4 regions of the Streptomyces sp. NPDC053367 genome follow, and region 1 is predicted to be linked to each of the others. Evidence: riboswitches for the same ligand, from Rfam matches in the RefSeq annotation. Region 1 holds a riboswitch; each other region holds the start of a gene.
What was found. Region 1 has a riboswitch for cyclic di-AMP ahead of ACIGXJ_RS09665 (M23 family metallopeptidase). Riboswitches for the same ligand answer to the same signal wherever they lie in the genome.
Positions count from the first base shown of each region.

Region 2: another riboswitch for cyclic di-AMP. It lies ahead of ACIGXJ_RS27970 (M23 family metallopeptidase); the one in region 1 lies ahead of ACIGXJ_RS09665 (M23 family metallopeptidase).
Region 3: another riboswitch for cyclic di-AMP. It lies ahead of ACIGXJ_RS25475 (transglycosylase SLT domain-containing protein); the one in region 1 lies ahead of ACIGXJ_RS09665 (M23 family metallopeptidase).
Region 4: another riboswitch for cyclic di-AMP. It lies ahead of ACIGXJ_RS13325 (C40 family peptidase); the one in region 1 lies ahead of ACIGXJ_RS09665 (M23 family metallopeptidase).

Region 1 covers NZ_JBITYN010000003.1:18,160-25,528, forward strand. The annotation lists gene lhgO (L-2-hydroxyglutarate oxidase) at 1-825, shown strand, start outside; gene trmB (tRNA (guanosine(46)-N7)-methyltransferase TrmB) at 871-1,683, shown strand; gene ACIGXJ_RS09660 (PrsW family intramembrane metalloprotease) at 1,735-3,147, shown strand; gene ACIGXJ_RS09665 (M23 family metallopeptidase) at 3,173-4,231, opposite strand; cyclic di-AMP (ydaO/yuaA leader) riboswitch at 4,243-4,401, opposite strand; gene ACIGXJ_RS09670 (PP2C family protein-serine/threonine phosphatase) at 4,626-5,831, opposite strand; tRNA gene ACIGXJ_RS09675 (tRNA-Met) at 6,003-6,076, opposite strand; gene ACIGXJ_RS09680 (dihydrofolate reductase family protein) at 6,174-7,304, opposite strand.
Region 2 covers NZ_JBITYN010000010.1:263,309-270,677, reverse strand. The annotation lists gene ACIGXJ_RS27985 (DNA topoisomerase (ATP-hydrolyzing) subunit A) at 1-1,008, opposite strand, end outside; gene ACIGXJ_RS27980 (M16 family metallopeptidase) at 1,257-2,663, shown strand; gene ACIGXJ_RS27975 (M16 family metallopeptidase) at 2,660-4,048, shown strand; cyclic di-AMP (ydaO/yuaA leader) riboswitch at 4,263-4,427, shown strand; gene ACIGXJ_RS27970 (M23 family metallopeptidase) at 4,440-5,204, shown strand; gene ACIGXJ_RS27965 (GntR family transcriptional regulator) at 5,399-6,094, shown strand; gene ACIGXJ_RS27960 (HPr family phosphocarrier protein) at 6,245-6,526, opposite strand; gene ACIGXJ_RS27955 (GNAT family N-acetyltransferase) at 6,706-7,369, shown strand, end outside.
Region 3 covers NZ_JBITYN010000009.1:189,621-196,989, forward strand. The annotation lists gene recQ (DNA helicase RecQ) at 1-425, shown strand, start outside; gene ACIGXJ_RS25460 (M56 family metallopeptidase) at 604-1,542, opposite strand; gene fahA (fumarylacetoacetase) at 1,985-3,205, opposite strand; gene ACIGXJ_RS25470 (HAD family hydrolase) at 3,526-4,350, shown strand; gene ACIGXJ_RS25475 (transglycosylase SLT domain-containing protein) at 4,358-4,828, opposite strand; cyclic di-AMP (ydaO/yuaA leader) riboswitch at 4,833-5,013, opposite strand; gene ACIGXJ_RS25480 (CocE/NonD family hydrolase) at 5,282-7,243, opposite strand.
Region 4 covers NZ_JBITYN010000004.1:129,182-136,550, forward strand. The annotation lists gene ACIGXJ_RS13295 (adenosylmethionine--8-amino-7-oxononanoate transaminase) at 1-966, opposite strand, end outside; gene bioB (biotin synthase BioB) at 959-2,176, opposite strand; gene ACIGXJ_RS13305 (8-amino-7-oxononanoate synthase) at 2,325-3,452, shown strand; gene ACIGXJ_RS13310 (DUF397 domain-containing protein) at 3,519-3,728, opposite strand; gene ACIGXJ_RS13315 (helix-turn-helix domain-containing protein) at 3,738-4,607, opposite strand; gene ACIGXJ_RS13320 (ATP-binding protein) at 4,821-5,279, shown strand; gene ACIGXJ_RS13325 (C40 family peptidase) at 5,376-5,849, opposite strand; cyclic di-AMP (ydaO/yuaA leader) riboswitch at 5,853-6,056, opposite strand; gene ACIGXJ_RS13330 (hypothetical protein) at 6,354-6,662, opposite strand; gene ACIGXJ_RS13335 (ATP-dependent Clp protease proteolytic subunit) at 6,670-7,299, opposite strand.

The DNA of each region.
Region 1 (7,369 bases):
CAGATCACGGAGTACGAGCCCGAGGTGCGCGGCCTCGCGGCGATACACGTCGGCAGCACGGGCGTGTGCGACTTCGTCGGGGTCGCCCGGCAGCTGGCCGATGCCTCCGGCGCCGAGATCCGCTACGGCGCGCAGGTCGTCCAGGTGGACCGCCGGCCCGCGCTCGGCGTGGCCGTGCGCACCGCGCGCGGGGACGTCGTCCGCGGCCGGGTCCTGGTGAACTGCGCCGGGCTGCGCTGCGACGAGATCGCCCGGACGACCGGCGACGAGCCGGACATGCGGATCGTGCCGTTCCGCGGCGAGTACTACGAGCTGGCGCGGCCCGAGCTGGTGCGGGGCCTGGTCTACCCGGTGCCGGACCCGGCGTTCCCGTTCCTCGGCGTCCATCTCACCCGCGGTTTCGACGGCGGTGTCCACATCGGGCCCAACGCCGTACCCGCCCTGGCCCGCGAGGGCTACGACTGGAGGACCGTCCGGCCGCGTGAGCTGGGCGCCACCCTCGCCTGGCCCGGCTCCTGGCGCATAGCGCGCCGCCACTGGCGCTACGGCGCCGGCGAGCTCCACCGCTCCCTGTCCAAGGCCGCCTTCACCGAGGCGGTCCGCAGACTGCTGCCGGCCGTCACCGAGGAGGACCTCCTCCCCACCCCGGCCGGCGTCCGCGCCCAGGCCGTCCTGCGCGACGGCACCCTGGTCGACGACTTCCTGATCAAGGAAGGAGCCAGAGCGGTCCACGTCCTGAACGCCCCGTCCCCGGCGGCCACGGCGTCCCTGCCGATCGGCAGGGAGGTGGCCCGCCTGGCGCTGCGAGCGCTGGGCACCGGGTGACGTCCCGCCGCGCTCCTCGACCGCCGCACGTAAAATCGAGCCACTGTGTCTGACACCCCCAACACCCCCGAAGCCCCCGGCCGCACCCGCCCCAAGGGCGTGCCCCGTTTCCCGGACGGCCCGCAGCCCGACCCCGCCGGATCCCACTTCGAGCGGAGGATCCGCAGCTTCCAGCCCCGCCGCAGCCGCGTCACCGCCGGCCAGGCCGACGCCCTGGCCCGTCTGTGGCCCAAGTGGGGCCTGGACATCGACGGCCACAAGATCCCCGACCTGGGCGAGCTGTTCGGCAACGACCACCCCGTCGTGCTGGAGATCGGCTTCGGCATGGGCGAGGCCACCGCCCAGATGGCCGCCGCCGACCCGGACACCAACATCCTCGCGGTGGACGTCCACACACCCGGCCAGGGCAACCTCCTGGGCCTGGCCGACCGAGGCGGCCTCACCAACATCCGGGTCGCCAACGGCGACGCGATCATCCTGCTGCGCGAGATGCTCGGCCCGGACTCCCTCGACGGCCTGCGCGTCTACTTCCCGGACCCCTGGCCGAAGAAGCGCCACCACAAGCGGCGTCTGATCCAGCCCGAGTTCCTGAGCCTGGCCGCCACCCGCCTCAGGCCGGGCGCGCTGGTGCACTGCGCGACGGACTGGGAACCGTACGCGGAGCAGATGCTGGAGGTGCTCACCGCGCACCCCGACTTCGAGAACACCCAGCCCGGCGGCGGCTTCGCGCCACGCCCCGGCTTCCGGCCGCTGACCCGTTTCGAGGGCCAGGGACTGGACAAGGGACATGTGGTGAACGACCTGCTCTTCCGTCGCGTACAGCACACAGCCGAACCCCAACCCCCCACCGGCGCCTGAGCCCGCTCACCCGCCTGCGGCCGGCGCCCCTGTCTCGTTAGGGTCGATGTCGTGGCCACCTGTCCCCCGTATCCGGCTCACCCGGCGTATCCGCCCCGTCCCCCGGGCCCGGCCGGCGGCCCACGGCACCCGCACTGGTGGCAACGCGGCTGGGTGCGCTACGGCGCGCTGATCACCCTGCTGGCGCTGTCCGGGCTCGTCATCCTGGCTCTGGTGCGCGAGCAGACCGGCACGGACGGCTTCCTGGTGGGTCTGGGGCTCGCGGTGCTGCCCGTCCCCCTGCTCATAGCCGTCTTCCGCTGGCTGGACCGGGTGGAGCCGGGCCCCTGGCGCAATCTGCTGTTCTGCTTCGCCTGGGGGGCCTGCGCGGCGGCACTGATCGCGATCGTGGCGAACAGCTTCGCGACGCGCTGGATAGCGACGGCGACGGCCGACCCGTCCAGCGCCGACACCCTGGGCGCCACGGTGATAGCGCCGGTCGTGGAGGAGTCCGCGAAGGCCGCCGCGATCCTGCTGCTGTTCCTGTTCCGCAGAGCGGACTTCACGGGAATCGTCGACGGCGTCGTCATCGCCGGTGTCACCGCGACCGGCTTCGCGTTCACGGAGAACATCCTCTACCTGGGCAACGCCTTCGGCACCGACCAGCTCACCGGTGACACCGGCATCGCGTCGGTCACCGCCGCGACCTTCTTCGTCCGCGTGATCATGTCGCCGTTCGCGCACCCGCTGTTCACCGTCCTGACCGGCATCGGCTTCGGCATCGCCGCCCTCGCCGGCGAACGCCGGACCCTGCGCCGCACGGCGCTGCCCCTCTCGGGCCTCCTCCTGGCGATGGGCATGCACGCGCTGTGGAACGGCTCGGCGACCTTCGGCGACTACGGGTTCTTCGCGGTGTACGGGGTCTTCATGGTGCCCGCGTTCGGGCTGCTGACCTGGCTGGTGATCTGGACCCGGCAGCGCGAGCTGCGCACGGTCCGCGAGGAACTCCCGCCGTACGTCGTGGCGGGCTGGCTGACCCCGGCGGAGCCGTACGCGCTCGGCTCGATGCGCGCCCGCCGGCTGGCCCGCGAGTACGCCGGCCATCACCTGGGCAGGCAGGCGAAGCGAGCCGTGGCGCAGTACGAGGCGTACGCCACGTCCCTGGCCTTCCTGCGCCACCGCGCACGCCGCGGCGGAGCCGGCGCCGACTTCGCCGTACGGGAGCGGGAACTGCTGGGCGAGCTGTGGAGCCGGCACGAGGTCGCCCGCCCGGCCCTGCAGTACGCGGCACGCGCCACGGCACCCGTCCCGGCGTACCACGGGTACGGCTACGGGGGCCGGCCCCATCCGGCCCAGCCGCTGCACCCGGCCCACCCGCAGTACCCCGCGTACAACCCGTACCGCTCCTGGAGCGGGGCCGCGCACGACGAAACCGGCAGCCCTGACGTCGGGGGGTTGCCGTCAGGACCGCCGGGGTTTCAGTGAAGCCGTCGCGCCGGCCGCAGGGGCGTCAGGGGTTCAGGCCCCGGTCGCGCAGCCAGGCCATGGGGTCCACGCCGGCCCCGTCGATGTGGACCTCGAGGTGCAGGTGCGGTCCGGTGACGTTGCCGGTGGCGCCGACCCGTCCGATGACGTCGCCGGTGTTGACCTGCTGGCCGACGCTGACGTTGATCGAGGACTGGTGGGCGTAGCGGATCTCGGTGCCGTCCTCGAGGGTGAGCACGGTGCTGTAGCCGTACGACCCGCTCCAGCCGGCCTCGGTGATCGTGCCGGTGTGGACGGCCTTGATCGGCGTGCCGGTGGGCGCGGCGAAGTCGAGGCCGGTGTGGTAGCCGGAGGACCACATGGAGCCGGCCTGGCCGTAGGTGGAGGTGATCGTGTACGAGGAGGTCGGCAGCGTGTACTGGCGGGCCAGCTCGGCGAGGCGCTCGGCCTCGGCCTTCTTGCGGGCCTCTTCCTCCGCGGCGGCCTTCGCGGCGGCGGCCTTGGCCTCCGCCTCCTTCTCGGCCTGGGCGGCGGCCTCGGCCGCGGCCTTCTCGGCGGCTGCCTGAGCCGCGGCCTGGGCGGCCTCCGCGGCCTTGGTGTCGGCCTGGTCCTGCTGCTGGGCGGCCTGGGCCATGATCCGGGCGCGCAGTGCCTCGCCGGCGTCGGCGGTGCCCTCGGTGGCGGTGTCGGCGGTGTCGGTGCCGAGGCTGCTGAGCGGGGCGACGGCCTCGGTGGTCTCCTCGGCGGGCGCGTCGCCGTCGGAGATGAGGGAGCCGATGGAGGGCAGGTCGGGCATGGAGATGGCGACCGGCGGCTTGCCGGACTGGGCGCTGGCCATGCCGCCGGCGCCCACGGCGGCTATGACGCCGACGCCGAGGACGGTGGAGCTGCGGGCGAGTCCGCCGCGCTGCTTGGCGACGCGGTGGCGGCCGCGGACGGGGCGGACGGAGTCCGCGGTGGGGTTCCACTCCTCCCACGGTCCCTCGTCGGTGGGGTGGCCGCCGTAGACGAACGTTTCCTCGGTCTCGGCGGTGCGCTGGCCCGGCACGAACGGGACGTGCGGGGCAGGGCGGTTGGACGCCACGTGGGCGTGCTCCTTTCCTTCCTTCTCGCCTACCGGGTTAGCTGACGGGTTCGGAGCAGGAAGGTCTCCTACGCGCGTATATGCGACCGTGTGTCCACGGCGAAATACGCCCGATTCACCCCAAGTTGGTGGTTCCCCGGTTCCCTGACGGGATTCGGCGCGTGCGCACGGAGCCGTCTCTTGTGACGGCTGGGACGACCGCGCTGCGTTATCGGACGTTAATAGAACCGGGGCCGCAATTCCAAGCCGTTCGGCTTGATCATTAAACTTCCCGGCCGGGACGTACGGCCCACGGACGGCGAAAAACGGGCGAGTTGACCCCGGCTCAGCACCGTACGAGTTTTTGATGGTGACTCAGATGTTATGCGCAGGGCGCTCGTCCGGTCACAGCACGTCACTTCGGGGCCGGGCGCCGTACGGCGAGCAGCGCCATGTCGTCGGTGAGGGCGCCGCCCGTGTGCCGGCGGACCTCCTCCGCGAGGGTGCGCAGCAGATGGCCGGGGCCACGGAAGGTGCGTCCGGCGAGCCGCGCCTCGGGGTCGTAGAACCTCCCGCGGGCGTCGCGCGCCTCGGACAGGCCGTCGGTGTGGAGCAGCAGGGTGGCTCCGGCGGGGAAGGGGTGCTCCTCGGCGTGGTCCGGCCGGCCGCCGAGCTCGCTCATCCCGAGCGGCAGCGCGGTCCGGCGGGCGGCGAGGGCGTCCAGCGTGCCGTTGACGTGCAGCACCAGCGGGGCGGGGTGGCCGCGGTTGACGAGGCGTACGACACCGTCGCCGTGCGGGAGTTCGGCGAGCACGGCCGTGGTGAACCCCTCGTGGGCGTCCGGCCCTTCGCGCCGTGCGCCCTCCCGGTCCAGGGCGCGGTCCAGCCGCCGGGCGACCGCCTCCAGGGTGGCCTCCTGCTCGGCCGCCTCCCGGAACGCCCCGATGACGACGGCGACCGCGGACACCGCGCCCATGCCCTTGCCGCGGACGTCCCCGACGATGAGCCGCACCCCGTGGGGGCTGTCCTGCACCGCGTACAGGTCGCCGCCGATGAAGGCGTCCGCCTGCGCCGCCTCGTAGCGCGCGGCGATCTCGAACTCGCCGATCCGCTCGGCCGGTTCGGGCAGGACGGCCCGCTGGGCGGCCTCGGCGATCGCCCGCGCGGAGGCGAGCCGCTCGTCGCTGCGGCGCACCAGGACGTTGATGACGACGGCCAGGGCCGACACCGTCACCACGGTGACCAGCTCGGTGACCGAATCGACGTCCAGGACGATCCCCATCAGCAGGTGCACGCCCAGGACGACGACGATCGCGGCGGCCCCGGTGAGCAGCGTGCCGCGCCGGGAGTAGAGCGGGGCGGCGACGAGGGGGGCCGCGGTGAAGAAGGGGACCGCGGCGTACGCGGCCGGGGTGAGCCAGTCGTAGGCGGCGCCGCCGGCGATGAGCAGGGCGGGCAGGGCGCGGACGCAGGTGCGGATGAAGGTGAGCCGCCGCCCGTCGGGCCGCCGCCTGCGGCGCGGGCGCGGTGGCCGCGCGAGGTGCGCACCGGTCCGCTCGGCAGCCCCTCGGTGCGCGCTCGCGTCCCTCGGCTCGGGCCACAGCTCACCAGGCGGCACCACTCGTACTCCCGCAGAGCATGTCGTCGCGGGCCGCGCGTCGGGCCCCGTCCGTCCAGCCTTGCCGTGGCGGGCGCGGGGCGGCGAGCGGGGTGGTCCACCCGGGCGACAGCGTCTGCGGGAACGACTCAGGGCCGGTGTCCATCTGCATGGACACCGGCCCTGAGTCTTCAGTAGCGGGGACAGGATTTGAACCTGCGACCTCTGGGTTATGAGCCCAGCGAGCTACCGAGCTGCTCCACCCCGCGTCGGTGAAACCAGTGTACGCCATCTGCGGGACAGAAAGCGAAACGTTTAGGCCCACCCCTCTGACCTGCGGGTTTCGCTTCCGGGGCCGGTCGCGGGTCAGCCGGGCAGATGCGCGTTGGGCGCCTTGGCCCGCTCCTCGTACTCCGGCAGGACGACGACGTCGACCCCCTGGGAGGCGAGCAGCCCGCTGCCGTCCGCGTCGGCGACGAAGGTGTCGGGCTCCCGCCAGGCGGTGACCACCCGGCGTACACCGGCGTCGAGGATCAGCCGGGCGCAGGGTGCCGGCCGGGAGGCGCGCCGGGCGCAGGGTTCGAGGCTGGAGTAGACGGTGGCGCCGGGCAGCCGGGGGTCCGCCGGGTCGATCTTGGCGAGGGCGGCCTCCTCGGCGTGCACCACGGGGTCGTCGCCCTCGCGGGAGTGGCCGCGGGCCAGCTCGGTCCCGTCCGCGGCGACCACGACCGCACCCACGCTGAAGGCGCTCTGCGACGGCGGGCACATGGCCGCCAGCTCGCAGGCGAGGGCGAGCCAGTGCCGGTCGGCGGGCACGGCGGTGCCTGCCGTGCCGGGCGCGGTGGGCTCGTAGCGCATGAGCACCACGTCCTCGATCCGCCGCGTCTCGACCAGCCGCAGCCGCCCGCCCTGGTAGCCGCCGGGCCCGAACAGCCGGGGTGCCTCGGGCGTGCCGACCAGCAGGGGCGCGAGGACGAGCTGGAGTTCGTCGGCGAGCTGCTGCCGGAGCAGCTGGGTGTGGACGGTGCCGCCGCCCTCGACCATGAGCCGCCGCACTCCTCGTACGTCGTGCAGATGCTCCAGGACGGCCCGCCAGTCGAGCGCCGGGCCGAGGGCGACGACGTCGGCGGCGATCCCCGCCCGCCCGGCGCGCTCGGCGCCCTTCTCGGTCGTGTACAGGACCTTCTCGCCGCCGGTGTGCCAGAAGCGGGCGGCGGGGTCGAGGTCGCCGGTGGCGCTGACGCAGACCTTCAGCGGGAACTCGGGCCGGCCCTCGGCCGCCCGGGCGGCGCGCCGCTCGGCGGAGTTGACCAGCAGCCGGGGGTTGTCGGCGCGCAGGGTGCCTGCGCCCACGAGGATCGCGTCGCAGGAGGCCCGTACGGCGTCGACCCGGTCGAAGTCGGCCGGGGAGGAGAGCAGCAGGCGGTCGGGGCCGGTGTCGTCGAGGTAGCCGTCGAGGGAGACGGCGGCGGAGAGGAGGACGTACGGGTACGGCATCGGTGCGCGGTCTCCCTCAAAGAGGTGAACTTGGTTCAAGTTTGAAGCAAACCTACACTGGCGGC
Region 2 (7,369 bases), on a different contig from region 1:
CGTCAGCTTGTACAGCTGCTCCAGGACCGCCTCCGGCACGAAGCCGTTCTTGATCTCGATGACCAGCCGCAGGCCGTGCTCGCGGTCGGTGAGGTCCTTGACGTCGGCGATGCCCTGGAGCTTCTTCGAGCCGACCAGGTCCTTGATCTTGGCGATGACCTTCTCGGGGCCGACCGTGAACGGCAGCTCGGTGACGACCAGGCCCTTGCGGCGCGCGGTGACCGGCTCCACGGAGACGGTGGCGCGCATCTTGAAGGTGCCGCGGCCGGTCTCGTAGGCGTCGCGGATGCCGGACAGGCCGACGATCCGGCCACCGGTGGGCAGGTCGGGGCCCGGCACATGACGCATCAGCGCGTCCAGATCGGCGTTGGGGTGCTTGATCAGGTGGCGGGCGGCAGCGATGACCTCGCGCAGGTTGTGCGGCGGCATGTTGGTGGCCATGCCGACCGCGATGCCCGAGGAGCCGTTGACCAGGAGGTTCGGGAAGGCGGCCGGCAGGGCGACCGGCTCGCGCTCCTGGCCGTCGTAGTTGGGGACGAAGTCGACCGTGTCCTCGTCGATCGACTCGGTCATCAGGCTCGTCGCCTCGGCCTGCCGGCACTCGGTGTACCGCATGGCGGCGGGCGGGTCGTCGTTGCCCAGCGAGCCGAAGTTGCCGTGGCCGTCGACCAGGGGCAACCGCATGGAGAAGGGCTGGGCCATGCGCACCAGGGCGTCGTAGATCGACGCGTCGCCGTGCGGGTGCAGCTTGCCCATGACCTCGCCGACCACGCGGGCGCACTTCACATAGCCGCGGTCGGGGCGCAGCCCCATCTCGTTCATCTGGTAGACGATGCGGCGGTGCACCGGCTTCAGGCCGTCGCGTGCGTCGGGCAGGGCTCGGGAGTAGATGACCGAGTACGCGTACTCGAGGAAGGAGCCCTGCATCTCGTCGACGACGTCGATGTCGAGGATGCGCTCCTCGAACGAGTCGTCGGGCGGCGGGGTCTTCGTGCTGCGGCGGGCCATCGCTGCCGGCTCCTTGCTGAGGCGTGTGGACGGATCTGACGCGGACCATTGTGGACCTCGGCACTGACAACGCCGGAACGGACCCGGCGTCGCCCGTGGAGGCACGACTGAGCGCAGGCTACGGGATCTCGCTCTGGGCGTACGGCGGCCGGGAACTCCACCGGCGGTCCGCACGCTTGCATACAGTGGCAGGACCGGCAGGAGAACAGCGGTTTTCAGCAACCGCATCCGCGATCGAAGGGACGTACATGCCCATGGGTCACACGGCCACAGACCAGGCAGGCTCCGGCGGCCTGACAGCGACCGAGCACCGCCTGGCCAACGGCCTGCGCGTGGTGCTCTCCGAGGACCATCTGACCCCGGTCGCGGCGGTGTGCCTCTGGTACGACGTCGGCTCCCGCCACGAGGTCGAGGGACGCACCGGTCTGGCTCACCTCTTCGAGCACCTGATGTTCCAGGGCTCGGCCCAGGTCAAGGGCAACGGCCACTTCGAGCTGGTGCAGGGGGCGGGCGGCTCCCTCAACGGCACCACCAGCTTCGAGCGCACCAACTACTTCGAGACCATGCCCGCCCACCAGCTGGAGCTCGCCCTCTGGCTGGAGGCCGACCGCATGGGCTCCCTGCTCGCCGCCCTCGACGACGAGTCCATGGAGAACCAGCGCGACGTCGTCAAGAACGAGCGCCGCCAGCGCTACGACAACGTGCCCTACGGCACCGCGTTCGAGAAGCTGACCGCCCTCGCCTACCCGGAGGGCCACCCCTACCACCACACGCCGATCGGCTCGATGGCCGACCTGGACGCGGCGACGCTGGAGGACGCGCGCGCGTTCTTCCGCACCTACTACGCGCCCAACAACGCCGTGCTGTCCGTGGTCGGCGACATCGACCCCGAGCAGACGCTCGCCTGGGTCGAGAAGTACTTCGGCTCCATCCCGGCCCACGACGGCAAGCCCGCCCCGCGCGACGGCACGCTGCCCGACATCATCGGCGAGCAGCTGCGCCAGGTCGTCGAGGAAGAGGTGCCCGCGCGGGCGCTGATGGCGGCCTACCGGCTGCCGCAGGACGGCACACGCGCGTGCGACGCCGCCGACCTGGCGCTGACCGTCCTCGGCGGCGGCGAGTCCTCCCGCCTCTACAACCGGCTCGTACGACGCGACCGTACGGCCGTCGCGGCCGGCTTCGGCCTGCTGCGCCTGGCCGGGGCGCCCTCGCTGGGCTGGCTGGACGTGAAGACCTCCGGTGACGTCGAGGTGCCCGTCATCGAGGCCGCCATCGACGAGGAGCTCGCCCGGTTCGCCGAGGAGGGCCCGACCGCCGAGGAGATGGAGCGCGCCCAGGCACAGCTGGAGCGCGAGTGGCTGGACCGGCTCGGCACGGTCGCGGGCCGCGCCGACGAACTGTGCCGCTACGCCGTCCTGTTCGGCGACCCGCAGCTCGCCCTGACCGCCGTACAGCGTGTCCTGGAGGTGACGGCCGACGAGGTCCGCGAGGTCGCCGCGGCGCGGCTGCGGCCCGACAACCGCGCGGTGCTCGTCTACGAGCCGCTGTCGCCCGAGTCCGCGGAGCACACCGAGGACGAGGACTTCCCCGAGGACCCGGAGGCCGAAGCCATGGTCGAGGCCGCCCACGACGACAACGAGGAGGCGGCGAAGTGACCGAGCTCGCCACGATGGACTTCCACCCGCAGCCCAAGCCGGGCGAGGCCAGGCCGTGGGCTTTCCCGGCGCCCACGCGCGGAACGCTCGACAACGGCCTGACGGTGCTGCGCTGCCACCGCCCCGGCCAGCAGGTCGTCGCCGTCGAGGTCCTCCTCGACGCGCCGCTCGACGCGGAGCCGGCCGCCCAGGAGGGCGTGGCCACGATCATGGCACGGGCCTTCTCCGAGGGCACCGACAAGCACTCCGCCGAGGAGTTCGCGGCCGAGCTGGAGCGCTGCGGCGCCACCCTCGACATGCACGCCGACCACCCCGGCGTGCGGCTCAGTCTGGAGGTCCCCGCCTCCCGCCTGGCCAAGGCCCTCGGTCTGGTCGCCGACGCCCTCAGGGCGCCCGCCTTCGCCGACGGCGAGATCGAGCGGCTGGTGCGCAACCGCCTCGACGAGATCCCGCACGAGATGGCCAACCCGGCCCGGCGCGCGGCCAAGGAGCTCTCGCGGCAGCTGTTCCCGCAGAGCTCGCGCATGTCGCGCCCGCGCCAGGGCAGCGAGGAGACGGTCGCCGCGATCGACTCCGCCGCCGTACGCGCCTTCTACGAGCGGCATGTGCGCCCCTCGACCGCCACCGCCGTGGTCGTCGGCGACCTGACGGACCTCGACCTGGACGCGCTGCTCGGCGAGACCCTCGGCGCCTGGACGGGCTCCAAGGCCGCGCCCCGGCCCGTGCCCCCGGTCAGCGCCGACGACACCGGCCGGGTCGTCATCGTGGACCGCCCCGGCGCCGTCCAGACGCAGTTGCTCATCGGCCGGGTCGGCCCCGACCGCCACGACCGCGTGTGGCCGGCCCAGGTGCTCGGCACGTACTGCCTCGGCGGCACCCTCACCTCCCGCCTGGACCGCGTCCTGCGCGAGGAGAAGGGCTACACCTACGGTGTGCGGTCCTTCGGACAGGTGCTGCGCTCCGCGCCCGACGGCAGCGGCGCGTCGATGCTCGCCATCAGCGGGTCCGTCGACACCCCCAACACCGGCCCCGCGCTCGCCGATCTGTGGACCGTGCTGCGCACGCTCGCGGCGGAGGGCCTCACCGACGCCGAGCGGGACGTTGCCGTGCAGAACCTCGTCGGGGTGGCGCCGCTGAAGTACGAGACGGCCGCCGCGGTCGCGAGCACCCTCGCCGACCAGGTCGAGCAGCACCTGCCCGACGACTTCCAGGCGACGCTGTATCAGCAGCTCGCCGCCACCGGCACGGTGGAGGCCACCGCGGCCGTCGTGAACGCCTTCCCGGTGGACCGGCTGGTGACGGTCCTCGTCGGCGACGCGGCGCAGATCAAGGAGCCCGTGGAGGCCCTCGGCATCGGTGAAGTCACCGTGGTGACCGCCGAGTAGGGCGGCGAATTCGCGCCACACACGCGTGGGGCCCTGGTGACCGGAGCGTCATCAGGGCCCCTCTTTGTCCGAGTTGGCCGTGAATTGCAGGAGATGCTGCCTGTCTGCCCTGTGGCGTGCGCTACAAAAAGCCTGATCCATTAGAGGATCGAACGATGATCCCCTTAGTGTCGTCCGGGCTGTCCGTCAGGCAGTGCGCCGCACCCGCGGCACCGGACAGTCATCGCCGAGTCCCCGTACGGCGCGAGCCAGGGGAGCCGGGGACCCATCGAAGTCCCTGGGGTGAATCGGACGCCCGCGCGTCACGCGAGGGGGTCCGTAGGAGACCTTCCTGCTCCGAACCCGTCAGCTAACCCGGTAGGCGAGAGGGAAGGAAAGGACAAGCCACTTCATGGCGTTCACGCGCGCCAACGGGAAGCACCGCCGTCCCAGCAGGATGCAGCGCACCACCGCCCGCGCGGCGGGCGTCGCGGCCCTCACCACCACCGGCGTCATCGGCACCCTCGCGGGCCCCGCCCTCGCCGCCGAGCCCGAGGCCGAGCAGACCGGCCTGCTGCCGGTCGTCACCATCGGCGACTCCGTGGCCGAGCAGATCGACGCCCAGGCCGCCGCACAGAAGCAGGCCGCCGAGGAAGCGCTCGCCGAGCAGCAGGCCGAAGAGGCCGCCGTCAAGCGCGCCGTGGCGCGGGCCGAGGCCGCCCGCGAGGCCAGGGAGCGCGCCGCCCGTGAGGCCGAGCGCAAGCGCCTGAACACCTTCGTGGCCCCGATCGCGGGCTCGTACGTCTCCACCGGCTACCAGGCCAGCAGCGCGCTGTGGTCCTCCGGCAGCCACACGGGCGTCGACTTCCACGCCGCCAGCGGCACCGTCGTCCAGTCCGTGGGCATGGGCACGGTCGTCGAGGCCGGCTGGGGCGGCGCGTACGGCAACCAGGTGGTCATCCAGATGCACGACGGCACGTACACCCAGTACGGCCACCTCTCCTCCATCTCCGTCGCCGTGGGCCAGTCGGTCGAGCCCGGTCAGCAGATCGGCCTGTCCGGCGCCACCGGCAACGTCACCGGCCCGCACCTGCACTTCGAGGCCCGCACCAGCCCGGAGTACGGCTCGGACATGGATCCGGTCGCCTACCTCCGCTCGCACGGTGTGAACATCTGACCGACAGGTTTTCCGCGAAAGCCCCGGCTCCCGCAGCCGGGGCTTTCGGCGTTCCCGCCGCCCCGCTCCGGCCGATTGACCAAAAAATATCCATGGATTCCGGCTCGCCGTCGGAAATGCGGCCGCATTGCAATAGAGTCGCTGAACACACGTCAATCGTCGACGTTTCACGGGGATTAAGGCGGAGGTCGGTCATGCGTGTTCCGGCGCACTCGGTATGCACGGCGATCCGGGACGACATCGTCGCGGGCGTCCACGAACGCGGCAGCCGGCTCACCGAGGAACTGCTCGCGCGCCGCTACGGCGTCTCGCGCGTGCCCGTCCGGGAGGCGCTGCGCACGCTGGAGGCGGAGGGCTTCGTCGTCACCCGGCGGCACGCGGGCGCGTGCGTGGCAGAACCCACCGAGCAGGAGGCCGCCGACCTGCTGGAGATGCGCATGCTGCTGGAGCCGCTGAGCGCCTCACGGGCCGCCCAGCGCCGTACCGAGGCCCATCTGAAGGTGCTGCGCGGCCTCGTCCGGCTGGGCCAGGAGCGGGCCAGGCGGGGCAGCAGCGAGGATCTGCGCTCGCTCGGCGGCTGGTTCCACGAGACGCTGGCCCAGGCCTCCGGCAGCCCCGCCCTGGTGTCGGTGCTGACCCAGCTGCGGCACAAGATCGCCTGGATGTACACCACGGACGCACCGACGGGGCCCGTGGACTCCTGGGCCGAGCACGGCGCGATCGTGGACGCCGTCGCGCGCGGGGACGGTGAACGCGCGCGGGCGATCACCGCGCTGCACACCGAACGGGCGATTGCCGCGCACCGGCTGCGCTTTTCCGGGGGCGCCGACCGCGCCGACCGTGTGAGGACTTCGCAACATCCCGTAAACATGTCGGGCGTGCGGCATTAACACGAGCGCCGTATACAAAGAGGAGTAATTTCCTGGGGGTTTATTCATGCTGCCCGGGAGTCTATTTCTCCCGCGCGTGAACTCCCCCTGAACGGGGAAATGCGAAGGGCTCGCCCGGTAATGCGGACGAGCCCTTCGGTGTCGGATTCCTCAGACGGTCTCGGGAAGCTCCTCAAGGCCTTCGGCGACCAGCTTGGCCAGGCGGTCGAGGGCGGCGTCCGCGCCCTCGGCGTCGGAGGCCAGGACGATCTCCTCGCCGCCCTGGGCGCCGAGGCCGAGGACGGCCAGCATGGAGGCCGCGTTGACGGGGTTGCCGTCGGCCTTGGCGATCGTCACGGGGACGCCTGCGGCCGTGGCGGCTCGGACGAAGATGGAAGCGGGGCGGGCGTGGAGGCCCTCGGCCCAGCCGACGTTGACGCGGCGCTCAGCCATGTGTTGCTGCCCTTCAGTGCTCAGGGTTGTCTAGACCAGTGTTCCACACGTGAAGCGTCTCCGGGACGGGCCTGTCTCCCGCTCCCGGGGCGGCGGCCGGACCGCGGCCTCGGTCCGGACCCCGCGTCCTCACAGACTGCCCCGCGCCGTTGTCGTACGCGAGCCGTACTCTGGGCCCCATGCAGAGCGCGCCGGACCGGCAGGAGTACCCCGCCCACTGGGAAGCCGACGTGGTGCTGCGCGACGGCGGCACCGCGCGCATCCGCCCCATCACCGTCGACGACGCCGAGCGCCTGGTCAGCTTCTACGAGCAGGTCTCGGACGAGTCGAAGTACTACCGCTTCTTCGCGCCCTACCCGCGCCTGTCCGCCAAGGACGTCCACCGCTTCACGCACCACGACTTCGTGGACCGGGTGGGACTCGCGGCCACCATCGGCGGCGAGTTCATCGCCACCGTGCGCTACGACCGCATCGGCCCCCAGGGGCTGCCCGCGTCCGCACCCGCCGACGAGGCCGAGGTCGCCTTCCTGGTCCAGGACGCCCACCAGGGGCGCGGGGTCGCCTCCGCCCTCCTGGAGCACATCGCGGCCGTCGCCCGCGAGCGCGGCATCCGCCGCTTCGCCGCCGAGGTGCTGCCCGCCAACACCAAGATGATCAAGGTGTTCACGGACGCCGGCTACACCCAGAAGCGCAGCTTCGAGGACGGCGTCGTCCGCCTGGAGTTCGACCTCGAGCCCACCGACCGCTCCGTCGCCGTGCAGCACGCGCGCGAGCAGCGCGCCGAGGCCCGTTCCGTACGGCGGCTGCTCGCGCCCGGCTCCGTCGCCGTCGTCGGTGTCGGCC
Region 3 (7,369 bases), on a different contig from region 1:
GGTCCCGGTCGGGCTCCTCGGGCCGGGGCGAGCGCAAGCCGAAGGCCGCCGCGGCCGAGCTGCCCGAGGCCCTGCTGCCCGCCTTCGAGGCGCTGCGCGCCTGGCGTGCGGAGCAGGCCCGCGAGCAGGGCGTCCCGGCCTACGTCATCTTCCACGACGCCACGCTGCGGGAGATCGCCACCGTCTGGCCCACCTCGGTGCGCGAGCTCGGGGGCGTCAGCGGGGTCGGCGAGAAGAAGCTCGCGACCTACGGGGAGGGCGTGGTCAAGGTGCTGGCCTCGCTGGACGGACCGGGCACCTCTGCCGGTGCGCGCGACGAGGGCGGGGCCGCGCCGGGCCGAGGGGCCGCGCCGGACGAGGGCCGGGCAGAACCGGACGACTGGCCGGAGATGGACGCCGAGCCGGAACCGGACGACTGGATATAGCGCCGGGGCCGGGCCCGGCCGTCGGGCCGCGGCTTGCCCGCAGGTCCCTGCACCTGCCCCTTCCCCTGCCCCGGGCGGGGTCCGGATACGGATCAGGACCCGGGCCGGGACACGGATCAGGACCCGGGCCGGGATACGGATCAGGACCCGGACCGGGCCCGCGCCCGAAACCCGCCCGTCAGCTCAGTGCCGTCAGGCCAGGGGCGAACGTGATCAGCAGCGGCAGCAACGGCACCAGCGCCGCCACCGTCGTCGTCAGGGCCCGCTGCCCGCGCTCCAGCCGGGGCGGTGGCTGCAGGAGGCGGTCGACGCGCTCGCCGAGGAGGCGGTTGCTGGAGGCGCAGGACAGGACACCGCGGTGCTGGTTCAGCTCGATCAGAGCCAGGGCGGTGGTGAGGTGGCCGCACCGGCGGGAGGCCGCGTCGTCGGCGGCGAGCTCGACCAGGCGGCGGGTCTGGTCGCAGAAGTGGGTGAACAGCGGCACCCGGGGGAAGCCGGTCGCCAGGGCCGTCGACAGGTGCAGCAGCCAGTCGTGGTGGGCGCGCGCGTGGCCGCGCTCATGGGTGAGCACGGCGTCCAGCTGACGGTCGGTGAGCCGGTGCAGGGCGCCGGTGGTGACGACCAGCTGGGGCGGGTGGCCCGGCATCCACCAGGCGTCCGGGTATTCGTCCTCCAGCACCAGTAGGGGGCCGCGCGCGGCCGGGAGGCCGGCGGGCAGGTCGGGGGCGCGTTCCCGCAGATGCGCCCGGGCCGCTCCGCGCCGGCGGCGGGCCTCCACCAGCTCACGGGCGAGCATCGCGGTGGTCCAGGCGGCCCCGCAGGCCAGCAGGAGGGTGAGGACGGTGACCCAGGGCGGCGCAGCGGACAGGTCGTAGGCGGCGGTGACGGCCGACGGGGCCGGGGCGAAGACCCGGGACCGGACGGTCCCGAAGACGGCGGCGGCACTCAGCACGAGGGCGGTGAGGCAGCACAGCAGAACGGTCGCCACCAGGCACTGCCACACCCACAGCGCGACCACGGGTTCCCGTTCGGGCCAGGCGGCCCGGGTCAGCGCACGGGGGACCGGCACGGCGGCCGTCAGGGCGACGACGCCCAGCAGGAGCATGCAGACGGTCATGCCACGGGCTCCGGATCCTGATCGGAAGGGTCGGCTGCGGGGCAGGTGGGCGGGCGACGCGGGGGTGCAACGCCGGGCGCCGCACCCTCCGGCGGTCGGAGCGGACCGGCGACCGCCCGCCGCCAGTATGACGGCGACGGGCGACCGACGTAAGAAATCCGGCAGGACCGTCGCGGATCACGGGCCTTGTCGAACGTGCCGACCGGGCTCACCTGGACAGGCCCCCGGCCAGACACCCCCGGCCAGGCGCCCCCAACCAGGCACCCCGGGCCAGGCGCCCCGGGCCAGGCGCCCCGGGCCAGGCGCCCCAAGCCAGGCATCCCCGGCCAGGCACCCCGGGCCAGGCTCACCCGGTGCCGCAGTGCCCTCGCCGGGGCGGAACCAAACAGGCTCACCCCCAGGATCCCGGGGATCCCGGCCGGCTCACCCGCGGAGCGAGCCCTCAGTCGACCCGGCCCGGCACGACGCGCCCGGTCACCTCGCCGAGACCCACCCGGGTGCCGTCCGGGCCGGGAGCCCAGGCGGTCAGGGTGACGACGTCGCCGTCCTCAAGGAAGGTGCGCTTGCCGTCGGGGAGTTCGAGGGGGTCGCGGCCGTTCCAGGTGAGTTCGAGGAGGGAGCCGCGCTGGGCCTCGGTGGGGCCGCTGATGGTGCCGGAGCCGTAGAGGTCGCCGGTGCGCAGGGAGGCGCCGTTGACCGTCATGTGGGCGAGCTGCTGGGCGGCGGTCCAGTACATGGTGGAGAAGGGAGGTTCGGAGACGACATGACCGTTGATCGCGACGGAGAGGCGCAGGTCGTAGCCGTGGGGCTCCTCGTCGCCGTCGTCGAGGTAGGGCAGCAGCGGGTGGGTGCGCTCGGGCGGGGCGACACGGGCCTCCTCCAGCGCCTCCAGCGGGGTGATCCACGCCGACACGGAGGTGGCGAAGGACTTGCCGAGGAACGGGCCGAGGGGGACGTACTCCCAGGCCTGGAGATCGCGCGCGGACCAGTCGTTGAGCAGGCACAGGCCGAAGACGTGATCGCGGAAGCCGGCGAGGGGCACGCTGCTGCCCATGGGCGACGGCGTGCCGACGACGAAGCCGACCTCGGCCTCGATGTCCAGGCGGACGGACGGGCCGAAGACGGGCGCGGGGTCGGCGGGGGCCTTGCGCTGGCCGGAGGGCCGGATGACGTCGGTGCCGGAGACCACGACCGTGCCGGAGCGGCCGTGGTAGCCGATCGGCAGGTGCTTCCAGTTCGGGGTGAGGGAGTCCTCGGCGTCGGGGCGGAAGATCTGGCCGACGTTACGGGCGTGGTTCTCCGAGGCGTAGAAGTCGACGTAGTCCGCGACCGTGAACGGCAGGTGCAGGGTCACCGAGTCGAGCGGGTGCATGAGCGGCTCGATGGTCTCGCGGTACGAGGGCACCGTCACCCAGGCCGTCAGCGCGCGCCGGACGTCGGACCAGGCCGTGCGGCCGGCGGCCAGCAGCCGGTCGAGGGAGGGCTGGGCGAGCAGGGTGACGTAGGGGGAGCCGAGGGCCCGGGCCGCCGCGCCCGCGTCGAGGACGTGGTCACCGAGCCGGACGCCGACGGTCCGCTGGTCCGGGCCGCCGGTGGAGAACACACCGTACGGAAGGTTGTGCGGGCCGAAGGGGTCGCCTTCGGGGACATCGAAGGGGGGCATGCGGTTGTGCCTCGCTCTCGTGCGTGCCGTGTGCGGTGCCGTGCGGCCGCCCGCCGGTGCGGGCACGGGCGGGCGGCTGGGCCACACGTTACGGCCGAGGCGGCCGTCTTGGGCAGTGCCCCAGGGGCTGGCGGGGTGCCGCCGCCGGTCGGGGGAGAGGAGGCTGCCCGACGGGGAGGTCGTAGGTTCGCAGGGCGACACCTGGGGGTGAAATCCCGGAGAGTGAAAGGGAGTTGAAGGGGCGTGTGGGCTGGGACGGGCGCCCTGCGGGGGCCGGTCGGCGCCGGGGAGGGGGCGCGCGATGTCCGTATTCTCTGATCATGGCCGCACCCACCGCATATGCCGAGCGCACCCCGTACTCACTCATCGCCACCGATCTGGACGGCACGCTGCTTCGCGGCGACGACACGTTCTCCGATCGGTCGCGGGCCGCTCTGGCGCTGGTGGCGCACGCCGGCGCCCGACATCTGGTGGTGACCGGCCGGCCCGCGCCCCGGGTGCGCCCCCTGCTGGAGGACCTGGGCTGCACGGGGCTCGCGGTGTGCGGGCAGGGCGCGCAGCTCTACGACGTCGGCGCCGACCGGCTGCTGTGGTCCGTCACCCTGGACCAGGAGCTGGCCGAGACCGCGCTCGGCAAGATCGAGGCCGAGGTGGGGCAGGTGTACGCGGCCGTGGACCAGGACGGCGTCGACGGGCTCACCCTCATCGAGCCCGGCTACACGATGCCCCACCCGACGCTGCCTGCGGTGCGGGTGGAGCGGCGCGACGATCTGTGGTGCGAGCCGATCAGCAAGGTGCTGCTGCGCCATCCGAGTCTGGGTGACGACGAGTTGGCTGCCGTGGCGCGCGGGGTGGTCGGATCGCTCGCCACGGTCACCATGTCCGGGCCGGGCACCGTGGAGCTGCAGCCGTGCGGTGTCACCAAGGCGACCGGCCTGGCACTGGCGGCCCGGCACCTCGGGCTGGCGCCCGGGGACACGCTGGCGTTCGGCGACATGCCCAACGACATCCCGATGTTCGACTGGGCCGCGCACGGCGTGGCCATGGCCAACGCGCATCCGGAACTGAAGGCGGTGGCCGACGAGATCACCTGCTCGAACGAGGACGACGGCATCGCCGTCGTCCTCGAACGGATCTACTGCTGAGGAGGGATCAGTACGCGCCGAAGACGTTGTCGATCGATCCGTAGCGGGCCGCCGCGTAGTTGCAGGCGGCGGTGATGTTCGCGACCGGGTCGTACGGGTCGAAGGCGGTGCCCGGCACGTGGTACGCCGCGAAGGTCGGGTCGATGACCTGGAGCAGGCCCTTGGAGGGGGTGCCCGCGAGCGCGTTGGAGTCCCAGTTGTTGATGGCGAGGGGGTTGCCCGAGGACTCGCGCATGATGTTGCGGTAGATGCCGTCGTAGCTGCCCGGGATTCCGTGCTGGGCCATGACGTCGAGGGACTGGCGGATCCAGCCGTCGAGGTTGTCGGGGTACACGGTCGCCGTCGCCGTGGCCGCGGGGGCGGCCGAGGCGCCGGTCGCGCCGACGAGCGGCAGCGCGAGCGCGGCGGCGGCCACACCGGCGGCGGCGAGGGCACGGGCGAGACGGGGACGGCGGTTTGCATGCGTGTGCGCAGGCATGGGGAATTCCTCTCCGGCGCCTGCGAGGTGAGCTGTCGGGTTCGGGCGGAAAGGTGCCCGGCCGTGCCGAAGAAGGCATGGCTTCACCCCTAGCCGTCCCGGGTGTCGTAGCTGGTACGACGTCCGGGACGGCGACTTACCTGGGTCCCCCGCTCCTGCCGCTGCGATGTCGGTGGGTGCCTTGGGCGGCGGCAGGACTAGGCGTCCGCCCGGCAGGCCGGGAACGTATGCGAGAGCACATGCGCGAAACAAGTGCCGGATTCACACAAAGCACCGGTCAGGCATGATCCAGTCTGTTTGCGGCACTTGATCCTTTATGGCGACTGCCGCTCAACCAGGCGGCGGGAGGCGGCTTGCGCCGGCGGGGCAGGCCGCCGCGCGACCGGCCGGGCAGTGAGTCATCTCACCGTCGATCACAAGAGCGGCAATTGAGACATCGAGCCCAACTCGCCCTTAATCGGCGGCCCGTGGAATCCGCTTCTCCCAGGTGCGGTGGAACACGACCTCGCCGCCCTCCGTGCAGACCACCTCGTCCGAGGTGACGAAGTGCTCCCCGTCGCAGCCGATCTCCGAACGGGTGCGGACCGTGGCCTCCCAGGGCAGCTCGGGCCGGTGCAGCCGGACCGACCACTCGGCGCGGGCGCGGGCCGACAGCGGATCGTCGGCGCGGATCGTGTACGTCTCCAGCGCCTCCTCGGTGAGCTCCAGACCGTCCGGGTACACGCGTGTGCCGCCACGGACCGGAAGGACCTCAAGGCGCCACAGGCCCTCGGCGACCTCGCGCACCACCACCCGCTCCGGCCGGGGCTCGTCCAGGGTGGCCGGCAGGCTCACCCCCAGCGGCTCGGCCTGCTCCGGCTCCTCGAAGCCGACCTCGGCGCCCGCCTCGCGCGAGCGCACGGGCAGCTCCAGCGTGCTGCCGGCCGGGTCCAGCGTGAAGCCGGCCCCCGACCCCGGCTCGGGCCAGATCCACGGCCAGTACGCCGAGGAGACGGCGAGCCGGATGCGGTGCCCGGCCGGGAAGGCGTACCCGACGGCGCCCAGCTCGAAGTCCGCCCGCTGCGCAGGCCCGGCGGCCACGAGGTCGAGCGTCCCGCGGGTGACCAGCGTCGAGGACCCGTCCGGGGCCACGTCGCACAGCCGGGCGGCCACCTGCCCGCGCGGCGCCGCGCAGGCAAGCCGCAGCCGCACCCGGGGCCGCCCCAGCACCCAGGTCTCCTCGCCCACCTCGAACTCGAAGCACGCCGAGCGCGCGTCCTCCTCCCGCTGGTCCGGCGGCAGGTCGGCGTCGTGGCCGAGGGGCCGGAAGCGGCCGGCGTCCACACCGGTGTGCATCGGCGACCGTACGACGACGGGGGCGCCCCGGAGGGCGTACGTCACCGGTGTCACCCTCGGCGAGGGCCAGGCGGGCTCCCCGGCCCAGCCGCCCGGCAGGGCCGGGTACGTCGTGGCCGGAGGGTGCGCGTCGGTGACGTAGGAGCGCAGCAGGGGCTCAGCCAGGACGCCGGTGTCCTCGTCCTTCAGCCAGTGGTCCCACCAGCGCAGCGTCTCCTGCAGGAAGCCGATCGCCGGGCCGGGCGGCCGGTCGCGGTCGGGATAGCGGTGGGGCCAGGGGCCGAGCAGGCCGCGGACCCGGTCGGCGGGCAGGCGCTCCAGCAGGTGGAGCACGGTGTCGCGGTACGGGTCGTGCCAGCCGCTCACCGCGAGAACCGCCGCGCGGATCGCGTCGGGGTCCACACTGCCGCCGCCCTGCGGCCAGGGCGCGTCCCCGGGCTGCCGGTCCAGCCAGGTGTGCACGGCCGGCGAGACGGCCTCCAGCCGCCTCAGCCACAGATCGCGCCGGCCCTGACCGGCGTACGACGGGTCCGGCGGGAGACAGACCCGGGCGAGGGCCGCGGCGGAGCGGGTCAGCACCTCCTCCGCCCGGACGGAACCCGAGGCGGTGTGCGGTTCGTTGTCGGGGTGGTCGTCGGCGCAGCAGACCGCGACGACCGCCCTGAGCGGCTCGGGCGCCAGAGCCGCGACACGGAGGGAGCTGAGGCCGCCGCGGCCGATGCCGAACATGCCGACCCTGCCGTCGCACCACGGCCGGGCCGCCAGCCAGAGCACCACGTCCACCCCGTCGGCCGTCTCCAAGGCCGAGCGGCCGTCCGCGGGCAGCCCCTCGCTGTTGCCGTACCCGCGGGCGTCCACCCGGACGGAGGCATAGCCGTGCCCCGCGTACCAGGGGTGGCGCTGGGCGTCACGGACCGCGGTCGAGTCGGTCAGCCGGTCCGGCGCGTACTCCAGGAGTACCGGGACGGGCTCGTCCGTCAGGGGCCGCCACACGCGCGCATACAGCAGCGTCCCGTCCGCGAGCGGGACGCGCAGGTCCTCGTGGGCCGTGTCGTGGGGGAAGGACGTACGGATGCGCATGGCGGGATCCCTCGGGGGGTACCTGGGCTCAGCGTTGGGGCGGCGCTCTGTTGAGTCGATAAATGTCCGTTCTTATCGGTTGATCAGCAACATACCGGCCGTGCCGCAATACCGCCCGGCCTGCGG
Region 4 (7,369 bases), on a different contig from region 1:
GGCCACCGCGGAGGCGAGCGGGTTGGCCATGAACGTCGGCCCGTGCGCCAGCACCGGCACCTCGCCCCGCGAGATCCCGTCGGCCACGCGCGGTGTGCACAGCGTCGCCGCCATGCTGAGATAACCGCCGGTCAGCGCCTTGCCCAGGCACATCACATCCGGCGTCACACCGGCGTGGTCCGCCGCGAACAGCGCGCCCGTACGCCCGAACCCGGTCGCGATCTCGTCGAACACCAGCAGCACGTCGTGCGCGTCGCACGCCTCGCGCAGCACCCGCAGATAGGCGGGGGAGTGGAAGCGCATGCCGCCCGCGCCCTGCACCACCGGCTCCACGATCACCGCGGCCAGCTCGTGCGCGTGCTCCGCGATCGCCGAGCGCAGCAGCTCGGCGTACGCCTCCTCGTAGGCGGCCGGCGGCGCGTCGACGAACACCTGCTGCGGCAGGACACCCGACCACAGCGCGTGCATCCCGCCGTCCGGGTCGCACACGGCCATCGGCTGCCAGGTGTCCCCGTGGTAGCCGCCGCGCCAGGTCAGCATCCGCCGCTTCTCCGGTCGGCCCAGCGAGCGCCAGTACTGCAGGCACATCTTCACCGCGACCTCGACCGACACCGACCCGGAGTCGCACAGGAACACATGCTCCAGGCCCTCGGGCGACATGTCGACAAGGCGCTTCGCCAGCCGTACGGCGGGCTCGTGCGTGAGCCCGCCGAACATGACGTGGCTCATCCGACCGAGCTGCTCGCCCACGGCCTCGTCGAGCACCGGGTGGCGGTAGCCGTGGATCGCCGCCCACCAGGACGACATGCCGTCGACCAGCTCGCCCGAGCCGTCCGCGAGCCGCAGCCGGACCCCGCTCGCGGACTCCACGACCAGCGGCTGCGCCTGACCGGGCATCGGGCCGTAGGGGTGCCACACATGCCGCCGGTCCAGGTCCAGCAGCTCCGGTACGCCGAGCTCAGGCATTGGGCGCGAGGTCCGTACCGGCACCGCGGCGGCGTACGGCGACCAGGTCGGGGCGCGGCTCGTTCGCCGGGGCGGCGGAGGCGGCCGTACCGCACACGCCACCGTCCGCGTGGGAGCCGCAACCGCCCGCGGCCTCGCCGCAGCCGGCGTCCTCGTGTCCACCGCAGCCCCCCGCCGCCGCGTGGGAGCCGCAGCCCCCCGCGGACGCCCGGTGCTCGGGCAGCGTCACCTCGCCTGCGCCCTCCACCTCGAAGCCGGCGTCGGCGATCATCTCCAGGTCGGCCTTGCCGGCCTGGCCCTCGCTGGTGAGGTAGTCGCCGAGGAAGATCGAGTTGGCCAGGTGCAGCGCGAGCGGCTGGAGCGTGCGCAGGTGGACCTCACGGCCGCCCGCGATACGCACCTCGACGTCCGGGCACACGAACCGGACCATCGCCAGGATGCGCAGACAGCGCTGCGGGGTGAGGTTCCACTCCTTGGCCAGCGGCGTGCCCTCGAACGGGATGAGGAAGTTCACCGGCACCGAGTCCGGGTCCAGCTCGCGCAGCGAGAACACCACGTCGACCAGGTCCTCGTCGCTCTCGCCCATACCCGCGATGAGACCCGAGCAGGCCGACAGACCCGCCGCGTGCGCCTTCTGCACGGTGTCGACGCGGTCGGCGTAGGTGTGCGTGGTCGTGATGTCCGCGTACGTCCCCTCGGACGTGTTGAGGTTGTGGTTGTAGGCGTCGGCGCCCGCCTCGCGCAGCCGCTCGGCCTGGCCGTCCGACAGCAGGCCGAGGCACGCGCACACCTCGACGTCCTCGTGCTGGTCCTTGATGGCCTTGATGGTCTCCGAGACCCGGTCCACGTCACGGTCCGTCGGACCGCGCCCGCTGGCCACCAGGCAGACCCGCTTGGCGCCGCCGGCCAGACCCGCGGCGGCCGCCTGGGACGCCTCGTCCGGCTTGAGCCACGTGTACTTGAGGATCTCGGCCTTCGACCCCAGCCGCTGGGAGCAGTAGGAGCAGTCCTCGGGGCACAGGCCCGACTTGAGGTTGACCAGGTAGTTCAGTTTCACGCGCCGCCCGAACCAGTGCCGGCGCACCTTTCCGGCCGCGGCCACGACGTCGAGCAGCTCGTCGTCCGACGTGGCCAGCACGGCGAGCGCTTCCTCGCGGGTCGGCAGCTCGCGCCGAAGCCCCTTGTCCACCAGCGTGTTCAGCAGATCCATGAGAGCCGATCCTGTCGTACGGACCCACCCGGGGCCAATGTGACTTCGCACAACGAACGGCCTTCGACGTGTGGGTATTGCCACACCGTGGGCGGGTGATCCTGCGGCTAGTGTCTGTCCGCTGCCTACAAATCCTGCGGAGGGACCCATGGCGTTCGGCTGGATCGACGAGTCGGCGGAACAGCGCCGCCGCGCCGGACTCGTACGGACGCTGCGTCCGCGCCCCGCCGAATCGCCGCTGCTGGACCTCGCAAGCAACGACTACCTGGGCCTGGCCCGTCACCCCGAGGTCGTCGCCGGGGCGCAGGAGTCCGCCGCGCTGTGGGGCGGCGGCGCGACCGGCTCCCGTCTGGTCACCGGCACCACGGAACTGCACACCGCGCTGGAGCGCGAGCTGGCCGGCTTCTGCGGCTTCGAGGCGGCCCTGGTCTTCTCCTCCGGGTACGCCGCCAACCTCGCGGCGGTCACCGCGCTGGCCCCGCACGGCTCGCTGATCGTCTCCGACGCGGGCAACCACGCCTCGCTCATCGACGGCTGCCGGCTGGCCCGGGGCACCACCCAGGTCGTCGGCCACGCCGACCCTGACGCCGTCCGCAAGGCCCTGGGCACCCACGACGGCCCCGCGGTCGCGGTGTCCGACACGGTCTTCTCCGTCGACGGCGACGCGGCCCCGCTGGCCGCCCTCGCCGAGGCCTGCCGCGAGCACGGCGCGGGCCTGGTCGTCGACGACGCGCACGGCCTGGGCGTCCTCGGTGACGGCGGGCGCGGCGCGCCGCACGCGGCCGGTCTCGCGGGCGCCGAGGACGTCGTCGTGACGGTGACCCTGTCGAAGTCGCTGGGCAGCCAGGGCGGCGCGGTCCTGGGCCCCGCGCGGGTGATCGAGCACCTGGTCAACGCTGCCCGGACGTTCATCTTCGACACCGGCCTCGCCCCGGCGGCGGCGGGCGCTGCGCTCGCCGCCCTGGAGCTGCTGCGCCGCGAGCCCGAGCGGGCGGCGCGGGCGCGGCAGGTGGCGAGGGAGCTGTACGAGCGGCTGACGGCGGCCGGCCATGAGGCGGTGCGGCCGGACGCGGCCGTGGTGTCGGTGCGCGCTCCGTCCCCGGAGCAGGCCGTGCGGTGGGCGGCGGACTGCCGCGCCGCGGGGGTGGCCGTGGGCTGCTTCCGGCCGCCGTCCGTGCCGGACGGCATCTCCCGGCTGCGGCTGACCGCCCGCGCGGACCTCTCCGGGGAACAGATCGAACGCGCTGTGCGGGTGATCGGTGAGACGCGACCGTGAGTCGGCGAAGCACGGCCGTGTTCCGGAACCGATCCCTTTTCGGAAGAGGACGATCCTGGGTCGCCCTCAGTGGAATGCGGCCGTGAAACCGGCCCAGCTCTCGGGGGAGAAGAGCAGCGCGGGTCCTTCCGGCCTCTTGGAGTCGCGCACGGCGAGACGGCCCGACCAGCGGGCCGTCTCCACGCAGTTGTTGGCTCCGGTGCTGTAGCTGCTGCGCAGCCACTTCGCGCTGTGCAGTCGGGTACTGGAGGGGACGTTCCGAGGCAGTGCAGACATGGTGCCTCCTTATGCGCCGTCAACTGTCCCGGCGATGTGATCCAGCGAGTCCTCGGGTGAAAGGGCGTGCGCCTGAAGGGTGTTGAAGGCCTCGGTGTAGGCCTCCAGGTCTTCTTTCCGTTCGAGGTAGAGGCTACTCGTCATGTGGTCGAGAACAACCACGTCCAGATCAGAAGTGCGCGGAAATGAGAAGATAACGAAAGGCCCGGTGATGCCGATATGCGCCCCGGCGGAGAACGGCAGCACCTGGATACGGACCTGCGGCAGCCGCGCCGCCTCAAGCAGCCGCCGCCGCTGGCCCTCCATCACCTCGGGCCCGCCGACCTCCCTGCGCAGCACGGCCTCGTCCAGCACGGCGCTCAGTCTGAGCGGGGGCTGCGCCCGCAGCACCTCCTGGCGGGCGAGCCGCACCTGCACCAGCGCGTCCACGCGCTCGTCCGGCTCGTCGGCCAGGCCGGCCACCGCGGCCCGGGTCACCGCGCGGGCGTACTCGGGGGTCTGCAGCAGCCCGGGCACCACCGAGGTCTCCAGTGTGCGCATCGCGCTGGCCTGCGACTCCAGGCTGATGAAGTCCCGGTAGGCGGGTGGCAGCACCCCGCGGTAGGCGTGCCACCAGTGGTGCCGGCCGATCCCGTCGTCGGAGCCCGCCAACATCATCAGCAGCTCGCGCAGTTCGGGATCCGAGACACCGTAGGCGTCCAGCAGTAACCGTACGTCCGACGGTTTCACGCCACTCGCGCCCGTCTCGATCCGGCTCACCTTCGACTGATGCCAGTCCACCAGCCGGGCCGCCTCGCCGCTGGTGAGTCCCGTGCGGGCGCGTAGCGCACGCAGCTCCGCGCCGAGTTTTCGGCGGCGCACCGCCGGTCCGTGCTGCATGGGCCCCTCCCTGCTCCTCAAGGGCCGCCCAAATACGCTCTGCCGTCGCAGAGTTCACCGCTTCGAGCGACAGATATATGCATATCTTGGTGGATCGCCACCGTTACCGGCGTACTGGTGGCAGTCTGGCGAACGAAACACCGGTCCGGGACCGTACTCGAACCATCCGATGCATGTCGGACCGCGATCCCGTGGGAAAGGGACGACGTCGCCATGGCAGACCACCTGGAAGCATCCGTCACTCTGCCGAGCGATCCCGCCTCGGTCTCCGCGGCCCGCGCCTTCGTCGTCGGCACCCTCGGGGAGTGGGGTCTGCCGGCGGACACGGACGGCGCCGACACCGTCCGGCTGATCGTCTCCGAACTGGCCACCAACGCCGTACAGCACACCTTCGGGCAGTCACCCACCTTCACGGTGGAAGTGCGTCTGGAGCGCGACGAACAGCTGCGCATCGGGGTCACCGACAGTCATCCGCGGTTCCCGAAGCGACTGCCGGCCGCGGTGCAGCAGGACAACGGCCGCGGCATGGTGATCATCCGCTGTCTCACGGCGGAGTGCGGCGGCCGGCTGCGCGTCAGACCCACCCGTGAGGGCGGGAAGACCGTCCTCATCGAGCTCCCCTGGACCGTCCCGGCCCGGCCGGTGACCACAGCGGGCCAGCAGGAGCCGTGAGCCCCCGAGAGCGCGCACCAGCGCCGCTCGGGGGCCCAGGAGAGCCGGTCCCGGGCGCCGACGGCCGGTCAGGAGGCCTCGGCGCCCGGGACCGGGTCAGCTGACGCGGCCGTACCAGACGCTGCTCGTCCAGATCTTCTGCAGCCTGACCACGTCGCCCGTCTTCGGCGCGTGCCAGATCCGGCCCTTCCCGGCGTAGATGCCCACGTGGTAGACGTTCGAGCCCGAATGGAAGAACACCAGGTCCCCCGCCCTGCGGCTCTTGGCGGAGATGTGCCGGGTCTTGTTGTACTGCTGGGCGGCCGTACGCGGCAGGGACTTGCCCGCCTTCTTGAACGAGTAGAGCGTGAGCCCGGAGCAGTCGAACCGGTACGGACCCGTGGCGCCGTACTTGTAGGGCGAACCCTTCTTCGAGGCCGCCACCTGCAGGGCCTTCGTCGCGGGCGTGGCGGCCTGGGCCTCGGCGGCGACACCGGGCACCACCAGGGAGCCGCCCACGGCGGCGAGGGTCAGGGCCGAGGCCGTACCGGCACGGGCCATGAGAGACGGGACACGATTCTGCGCGGTCATGCGCAACCCTTCGTCAGCCGCCTGTGAAGGATGACCTGTCGGATTCGGGCTGGCGAAGTGGCCCGGCCGCCCGAAGGCGGCTTCACCCCAAGGACCGCTCGGACAACTGCTCTCCGGCGGACCGTCGTGCTTGGGTCCTCCACTCCTGCCGATCCACTCCTGTCGACCGGTCATCCGGGCGGCGGCAGGACTCGGCGTCCGCCCGGATCGCCCCGCCGCGGTGGCGGGGGCTTGTCGTCAGACAGGGATCTTCACTCACAACTGTCCGAAATACCCAGTGGAACCGGGGATTTGTGTTGTTACTCACCACTCGCCCGTTCGGGTGGACAGCTTGATCGACAAGCGTCCGTCAAGACCGCCGAAAGCCCCCGGACCAGGGACGGAACGCATTGCTCCGCGGTGAAGGCGCGCGCACCGCGCAACCGTTGGGGCCCCGAGATAGGACAACCGTCTACTCCGAAAGGGGGTACGTCATCTGGTCCGTTTAACAGCGGCTCCGCGCGCTCAGCCGTCGGAGCGCGACGGCAGCGCCACCCGCGCGGTGCGGCGCTCGCCGTCCAGGACGCGCAACGCCCGCGCCAGCGTCGGCGCGTGCAGCTCCGACTCACCCCGTTGGTGCATCAGGGCGAGTGCGTCGCGCAGTTCGGCGGCCTTGCGCACCAGCGCCTGGGCGGCCCGCAGTCCGCCGTACGTGTCGCCGTGGTGCGCGGGGTTGATCCGGCCCAGCAGGTCGACCGTCTCCAGGTAACGGTCGATCAGCTCTCCCTCCGCGCGCGTCAGCGCGGGCAGCGGCGGCAGTTCGGGTGGCAGCACCGGCGCCTCACTCCCCGTCCGGCGGGGCGAGGGCAGCCGCGCGGGCGGGCACGATCCGGTCCACCAGGCCGTACTCCAGCGCCTCCTGGGCGGTGAGGACGCGGTCGTGCTCGATGTCCGCGCGCACCTGCTCCCGGCGGCGCCCGGTGTGCCGGGCCGGCATCTCCTCCAGCCCGGCCCGCGTCCGCGGCAATTCCCGGGCCCGGCCCGCCGGATCGCCGGCCTGTCCCTCCACCGGCTCGCCGAGGGCGGGCTGGCGCAGCGTGATCCGCGCACCCGGCAGCGCCAGCCGCCTTCCCGGCGTACCCGCAGCGAGCAGCACCGCCGCGGCCGTACCGGCCTGCCCCAGGCAGACCGCCTCCACGTCGCAGCCGACGGAGCGCATCGTGTCGTGGACCGCCGTCATGGCGCTGTACGAGCCGCCCGGCGAGTACAGGTGGAGCGAGATGTCCCGGTCGGGGTCCCTGTGCTCCAGATACATGAACTGCGCCGTCACGTCGTTCGCCGACGTGTCGTCGACGCGTGTGCCCAGCAGGACGATCCGTTCCTCCCGCAGCTTCGTGTACGGGTCCCCGGTCCCCGGCCCGGAACCGGTGCGCTCGGCGGGCAGGACATGGCGCGCGGACGGTGGGCTCATGACTCACGCCTCCTTCCGGATCCCCGACGGAGGGGCTCCGTGAAAAATGTACAGGACGTACATGACGTAA